2 regions of the Pseudoxanthomonas sp. 97-1-1 genome follow, and region 2 is predicted to be linked to the other one. Evidence: predicted binding sites of a transcription regulator. Region 2 holds the regulator's gene; the other holds the start of a gene.
What was found. Region 2 encodes HrcA, which represses chaperone genes, less so after heat shock. Its sites were predicted from a motif close to TTNGCACTCNNNNNNNNNGAGTGCNAA; they were not measured.

Region 1 (3,955 bases), 1.4 Mb from region 2:
CACGTCGATAACGGCGCAACGCGTGCATGAAGCAGCGCTGGTGCTTGATACGCATCTGGACACGCCCGCGAATCTGCGGCGCCCCGGCTGGAGCATCGCAGACAATCACCAGCATGAAGGCGATCTCTCGCAGGTCGACCTGCCGCGCATGAAGGCTGGTGGGCTGGATGGAGGCTTCTGGGTGATCTACACGGCCCAGGGTGCGCGCGATGACACCGGCAAACGCGCCGCGCGCGACCATGGTCTCGAGCGTCTCGCCAGTATCCTGGAGATGCTCGCGGCGCATCCTGCCGAGATGGAACTCGCGCTCACCGCGGATGACGCCGAGCGGATCGCCGGTGCCGGCAAGCGCGTGTCGTTCATCAGCATGGAAAACGCCGCGCCGCTGGCGAGTGATCCAACCCTGCTGACGGCTTACCATCGCCTGGGGTTGCGCATGCTCGGCATCACCCATGTACGCAACAATGATTTCGGCGATTCTTCCACCGATCCGGCAGGTGCCGAGTGGAAGGGACTCAGTCCGGCCGGACGGGCTCTGGTGGCCGAAGCGAACCGGCTTGGCATCGTGCTGGATGCGTCGCATGCCAGCGACGCGGTGTTCGACCAGTTGCTCGCGCTGTCTTCGGCGCCGATTGTCTTGTCGCATACGAGTGCCGATGCGATCTACGACCATCCGCGTAATATCGACGACGCGAGAATCCGCCACCTCGCGGCGAAAGGCGGGGTGATCCACGTCAATGCTTACGGCGGCTACCTGGTCGACATCCCGAAGATTCCAGAACGCGAAGCGACGATGGAAAGCCTGTCGAAGACGTTCGGCCCCGAAAACAGGCTGCCGGCGGATCGCGTGGCGGACTATCTGGCCGAGCGCCGCGCAATAGACGTGCGGTATCCCGCCAGACGGGCGACGTTCGACGAATACATGGCACACCTGCTGCACATCCTGAAGGTTGCTGGCGTGGATCATGTCGGCATCGGCGCAGACTGGGATGGCGGCGGTGGCGTCGTTGGCCTGGAAGATGTCAGTGCCCTGCCACGGATCACCGAGGCGCTGCTGGCGGCAGGCTACTCCGAAGTGGACATCCGGAAAATCTGGGGCGGCAACCTCCTGCGCGTATTGCGGCAGGCGCAGAAGGGCGCCGCGCCCCCGGCATCTCCATGATCGCAAGGGTGCACTGCCGATACTCTTCGACGACCGCTCCGCTGTGGGTGAATCGATGCAGTGGGTCAGGACGCCTTCGCCCTCGCCGGTGAGCACGGGCAGGGCAGAGACATGAGTGAATCCATCACGCCGCGACGCTTCGTTGCAGGCCTTCCTCTCGACATTCCCCGGCACTGGTTACCGGGCAACGAAGTGGTTTCGTCGCTGCTCAATGCATACACCATCCTGGTGCCCGCGAACGAAGCCTTCTATATCCGGACGCTCAATGCGTGCATGCCGCATGTTGCCAGCGACGCGCTGCGCGGGCGCTGCCAGGCGTTTATCCGGCAGGAGGCGCAACATGGAGTGGCGCACAAGCGCTACTGGGACAACCTGGATGCGCAGGGATACGCATACCGTGGCTTCGAGCGCACGGTAGATCGTGTCGTCTTCCGCACGATGGACCGCTACGCGCCGCTTTGGCTACGGGTCTCACTGGTGAGCTGCGTCGAACACATCAACGCCTTCCTGGGGTATGAGTTCCTGTCGCAGTCGATCCTGGTCGAGGCGGATCCAAGTGTGCGCGACCTGATGGAATGGCACTTCGCAGAAGAGATCGAGCACCGTGCAGTCGCGTTCGATCTGCTGCAGGCGATTGCGCCTCGCTACGCGGTGCGCTTGCTGGGCGCGCTGACGACAACCACGCTTTTCTACGCCTTGATGATCGGCATGGCCACGTCACTGTTGGCCCAGGATCGCTTGGTGTGGAGAAAGGCCTCCTGGCGCCAGGTGGCCCATCACTTCGGGAAGGGGCATGGGATGGCGCGCCGCACCCTTCGTCACCTGCGCGACTACCTGCATCGGGACTTCCATCCTTCGCGTTTGGAGGGTGCCGACGACCTTGCCGCCCAGGTGCTGGCGAGGCAGGCTCGGAAAGCGCCGCCCGCCGTCGTGGCGATGTCCTCCCGAACCTGAACGCCAGATCGCCGGGGCGGGTGAGGGATTTCCGAACTAGCTGGGCATTACGTGATCCGGGATTGCCAAGTAATTGATAGGACAGGAATATTCCTGGACTAGTCCGCCGGAGGGAGATTGTTGCAGACGTAGGACAATGGGGAACTTCCCTGGTGGTTAGCAGTCGAACCCCCCGACTGCTAACATCCCTGCCCATGAGCCAGAACACTCCTACTACCGCCCTGGTCACCAACAGCCTGCCGATTCCCAGTGCCCTGGGTTCGCTGGACGCCTACATCAGTGCCGTGCACCAGATCCAGGTGCTGTCGGTCGAGGACGAGCGAGCGCTCGCCCACCGTTATCGCGAGGATGAAGACCTCGACGCGGCGCGCGAGCTGGTGCATTCGCACCTGCGCTTCGTGGTGCATGTCGCCCGCGGTTACAACGGCTACGGCCTGCCGCTGGGGGATCTGATCCAGGAAGGCAACATCGGCCTGATGAAGGCGGTGAAGCGTTTCGATCCCGACATGGGCGTGCGCCTGGTGAGTTTCGCCGTGCACTGGATCCGTGCCGAGATGCACGAGTTCATCCTGAAGAACTGGCGCATCGTGAAGGTCGCCACGACCAAGGCGCAGCGCAAGCTGTTCTTCAACCTGCGCAAGTCCAAGACACGCCTGGGCTGGATGAATGCCGAGGAAGTCAGCGTCATCGCCAAGGACCTCAACGTGTCCGAGCGCGAAGTGCTGGAGATGGAAGCGCGCCTGTCTGGTCGTGACATCGGTTTCGACGCCTCCTCTGACGAGGACGAGGATCATGCCCCGCCCTCTCCGGCCAGCTACCTGGTCGCCCACGATGAGGATCCTTCGCAAGCCTACGAGCGTGCGGACAGCGAAGACAATCAGATGGAACTGCTGCGCGAAGGCCTGGCGAATCTGGATGAGCGTTCGCGCGACATCATCAAGCGCCGCTGGCTGGATGGCGAAAGCAAGATCACGCTACAGGAACTTGCCGACGAGTACGGCATTTCCGCCGAGCGTGTCCGCCAGGTGGAAGCCAACGCGCTGAAGAAGATGAAGGCGCTGTTCGCGGCCTGACCCGGCATCGCGTCAGCGTACTGAAGAGGCCCCGTAAGGGGCCTCTTTTCGTTTGCAAGGTTCATCGATCGACGGAAGTGTGATCCACTACGCCGCGATCCGCCTCGGGCGGCAACTAAAGGAGCAGGGCATGGCGTGGGGCAACAAGCGGCAGTGGGTACTCGCGTTGGCATTGGCATGCGGCATGGGGGCGGGCGCGGGCGGCACGCCGGCCATGGCGGCCGAAACCGGCAACACCAAATCCTCCGGCGAAACGCGCGGCGTGAGTTTCAGCATCGATCGCGAGGAATACGACGCGCAGGCGCGCGCCGCGATGCAGATCGATCCGGTGGTGTCCGCGCAGCTTGGCGCGATTCGCAAGGTCGTGCTGGACGATGCCGCGAGCATGGACCAGCCCGGCCCGGACGTACTGGTGTTCGACGTCGAGGGCAGCCGTGGCAAGGGGCGCGTCACCGCGCGTTTCATCACCGTCAGTGCAACGGAGGAGGCGCTCGGCCCTGGCGTGCTGGTGATGTCGGACGGCACCGAGCACGTGATCGAAGGCGACGCCGACGCGTTGGCTGCGGAAGACGACCACCATGGGCACGACCATGATGAGGACGTCGGGGCGGGCGCCGATCTCTTCACCCGCCAGGCGCAGGAAGCCGCGCAGCGGTATCCGCTGATCCGCCAGCACATCGGCCAGATCACGACATTCGAGATCGACACGGAGGCTACCGGTGCCGCGCCGGGCATGAACACCTTCGTGTTCGACGTGGTGGGCGAC
Region 2 (3,955 bases):
ATATTGAGGTGCTTCGGGCCCGAGGCGTCGGCGGTGACGTACGGCAGGTTCACTTCGGTCTGCTGCGAGCTGGACAGTTCGATCTTGGCGCGCTCGGCGGCGTCCTTCAGGCGCTGCAGGGCCAGCGGATCCTTGCGCAGGTCGATGCCCTGGTCCTTCTGGAACTCCTCGACGAGGTAGTCGATGACGCGCTTGTCGAAGTCTTCGCCACCCAGGAAGGTGTCGCCGTTGGTGGCCAGCACTTCGAACTGCTTCTCGCCGTCGACGTTGGCGATCTCGATGATGGACACGTCGAACGTGCCGCCGCCCAGGTCATAGACGACGATCTTGCGGTCGGCGCCGCCGTCACCCTTGTCCAGGCCGTAGGCCAGCGCGGCCGCAGTCGGCTCGTTGATGATGCGCTTGACGTCCAGGCCGGCGATCTTGCCGGCGTCCTTGGTGGCCTGGCGCTGGCTGTCGTTGAAGTAGGCCGGCACGGTGATGACGGCTTCGGTGACGGTCTCGCCCAGGAAGGCTTCGGCCGTCTTCTTCATCTTCTCCAGGATGCGCGCGGAAATTTCCTGCGCCGACAGTTTCTTGCCGTCGGAAGTCTGCACCCAGGCGTCGCCGTTTTCATGCGGAATGATGGCGTACGGGACCAGGTCCAGGTCCTTCTTCACTTCCGCGTCGGTGAACTTGCGGCCGATCAGGCGCTTCACCGCGTAGAAGGTGTTCTTCGGGTTGGTGACCGCCTGGCGCTTGGCCGACGCGCCCACCAGCACTTCGCCGTCCTTGGTGTAGGCGACGATGGAGGGCGTGGTGCGGTCGCCTTCCGAGTTTTCGATGACGCGGGCCTTGCCGCCGTCCATGATCGCCACGCACGAGTTGGTCGTGCCGAGGTCGATGCCGATGATCTTGCCCATGGTGAATGCTCCCTAGCAAATTCTGTCTGGATCCGGCCGGTGGCCGGGTGGATGGTCTCGATATAAGGGTGCGATGACGCCGTTCAAGCGCCCCGCGAAGGCGTTCAGTCGTGTTTTGCCACGACGACCAGGGCCGGGCGCAGCAGGCGGCCATTGAGTACGTAGCCCTTCTGGAACACCTGCACCACGCTGCCGGGGTCCGCGCCGGGGGCATCGGCCTGGCTGATGGCCTGGTGATGCTCGGGATTGAAGGCTTCGCCGGCAGGGTCGAGCAGGGTCAGGCCATTGTCGCCGGCCACTTTCAGCAACTGCTTGTACGTCAGCTCGAGCCCGTCGCGCAGCGGACTGGGCTCATTGCCCGCCGCTGCCAGCCCGGCGTCCAGGCTGTCGAATACCGGCAGCAGGTCGCCCAGCAGGCGTTCGTTGGCGAACTTGCGCGCCTGCTCGATATCGCGCGCCACGCGCTTGCGCTGGTTGTCCAGGTCGGCGCGCTCGAGCAGCGACGCCGCGCGCAGCTGGTCCACTTCGTTGCGGAGGATTTCCAGTTCGGCGATCAGCGCGCCTTCGACGTCCTGCGGCTCGTTGCCGCCGCCCAGGTCGGAATCGTGTTCGTGTTGGTTCATTTCGGGTCCCATCGCGGCAAGTCCGGCCGCCCAAGCCCCAACCTATGGGGCCGGCGTTTCCGGATTCAAGGCCGCACCGAGTACATCCGCCGCCGCCTGCACCACCGGAATGACCCGGTCATACGCCATCCGGGTGGGCCCGATGACGCCCAGCACGCCCAGCACCTGCCCGCCCGCCATGTAGGGGGCGGTCACCACCGAGACGCCGTCGTGCGGCGCCAAGCCGGTGTCCTCGCCGATGAAGATGCGTACGCCCGGCGCTCGGATCGTGCGCTCCAGCAACTGCAGGATCTCGCGCTTGCGGGCGAATGCCTCGAACAGGTCGCGCAGCCGTTCCAGATCGGACAGTTCCTGCACGCCCATCAGGCGGGTCTGTCCTGCCAGCACCACGTCGTCGTTGGGCGGCGTGAGGGCCTGCTCCGCCAGTTCGATGGATTCGGCCAGCAACCCCTCCATCTCGGTCTGCGCCCTGCGCAGGTCATGCAGCAGGTTCGCGCGGATCTCGGACAGGGGCCGGCCGGCGAACTGGGTGTTCAGGTAGTTGGCGATGCGCTCGAGTTCGGACCGGTCGTAGGCCCGGCGCGTTTCGATGACGCGGTTCTGCACGTCGTTGTCGGCGAATACCAGGATGGCCATCACCCGCTGGCCATCCAGCGGCACGAAGTCGATGTAGCGGAACGCGAACTGCTCGCGCCGCGGCACGCTGACCACGCCGACGAAGTGGGTCATCGCCGACAGCAGCTCGGAGGCGTTGCCGAGCAGCGCCTGGGTCCCGGCGCCGGCCGGCAGCTCCGAACGCAGCCGGGCCACTTCGCCCTCTCCCAGCGATTTCACCTGCACCAGGCTGTCCACGAACACCCGGTAGCCCTGTGCCGTGGGGATGCGCCCGGCGGAGGTGTGCGGCGAACTGAGCAGCCCGACCTCCTCAAGTTCAGAGAGGATGTTGCGGATCGTCGCCGAACTGACTTCAAGTCCGGCGTGCCGGGCCAGCGTCTGCGACCCCACCGGCTCACCGTCGCGGATATAGCGCGAGATCAGCGTGCGCAGCAGTTGGCGGGCGCGCGGATCCAGCGGGGGCGACGGTGAGTTCATGCCCGTTAGATAACGTCGCGCCTGCGGCTTTGCAAGCCGGGCGCTCCCCGCGTCTCAGAACCTGAGCCGGCACCGCTTACAATCCGCCGCATGCTCAGACACCTCGCCATCAAGGATTTCGCCGTCGTCCGCGCCGCCGAGCTGGAGTTCGGCGATGGCATGACCGTCATTTCAGGAGAAACCGGCGCCGGCAAATCGCTGCTGGTGGACGCGCTGGGCTTCCTGTCGGGCCTGCGGGCCGACAGCGGGGTAGTCCGGCATGGCGCGGAGCGCGCCGAGCTCTCCGCCGAGTTCCTGGCTTCGGCGGGCTCTCCGGCGCACACCTGGCTCGCGGACAACGAGCTCGACGACGATGGACAGTGCCAGTTGCGCCGGGTGATCCGTGCCGACGGCGGCTCGCGCGCCTGGATCAATGGCCGCAGCGTGACGCTGTCGCAGCTTTCCGACCTCGCGGCACGCCTGGTGGAAATCCATGGCCAGCATGAACACCAGGCCCTGCTCGCCCGCCAGAGCCAGTTGGCGCTGCTGGATGCCTTCGCCCGCAACGGCGACGAGCGCAGCGCCGTGCGCGACGCGGCGCTGCGCTGGAGCACCCTCCTGCGCGAACGCGAACAGTTGTCCGGCCAGGGCGATGTCTCGGACCGGATCAATTACCTGGAGCACCAGTTGGCCGAGTTGCAGCGCGAAGACCTGTCGCCGACCGCGCTGGAGGCCCTGGTGGCCAGCCATCGCCGCCAGGCCCACGCCACCGGCCTGATCCAGGCCTGTGACGCGGCGCTGGGTCAACTGGCCGGTGACGACGCCCCCTCGTTGACGCGCCATCTGCAGCAGGTGCGCGCCGACCTCGCCCGCCAGGCCGAACACGAGCCGCGCCTGCGCGACGTGGATGCGCTGCTGGACGGCGCGGCGATCCAGGTCGAGGAAGCCCTGTCGCTGCTCGGCCAGGTCCGGGACGACCTGGACGGCGAACCCCTGCAGTTCGATGCGCTGGAGCGCAAGCTCGCCCGCGTGCACGACCTCGCGCGCAAGCACCGGGTGCCGCTGGAAGGCCTGCAGGAGCAGCACGACCGGCTGGCGGCCGAGCTGGAATCACTGCGTGGTGCGGGCGAGCGCCTGCTCCAGCTCAACAGCGAGATCGACGCGGCCAAGGGACACTGGCGCGATGCCGCCGCCGCACTGACCCGCACGCGCCAGCGCGCCGCCAAAGCACTGGGCGACACCACTACCGCACTCATCGCCGAGCTGGGCATGGGCGGAGGCCGCTTCGGGATCGAACTGGAGCCTCAGGACGGCGAACGCCCGGATCCGACCGGCGCCGAACGTATCGAATTCCTGGTC

Region 1: a site for HrcA is predicted at 2,273-2,299, ahead of rpoH (RNA polymerase sigma factor RpoH). Genes of this name have one in related genera too.

Annotation. Positions count from the first base shown of each region.
Region 1 is NZ_JBYMTJ010000001.1:1,517,930-1,521,884, reverse strand. It holds gene AC3DET_RS07075 (dipeptidase) at 1-1,162, shown strand, start outside; gene AC3DET_RS07070 (metal-dependent hydrolase) at 1,274-2,116, shown strand; gene rpoH (RNA polymerase sigma factor RpoH) at 2,311-3,189, shown strand; gene AC3DET_RS07060 (hypothetical protein) at 3,320-3,955, shown strand, end outside.
Region 2 is NZ_JBYMTJ010000001.1:77,967-81,921, forward strand. It holds gene dnaK (molecular chaperone DnaK) at 1-902, opposite strand, end outside; gene grpE (nucleotide exchange factor GrpE) at 1,007-1,525, opposite strand; gene hrcA (heat-inducible transcriptional repressor HrcA) at 1,568-2,617, opposite strand; gene recN (DNA repair protein RecN) at 2,708-3,955, shown strand, end outside.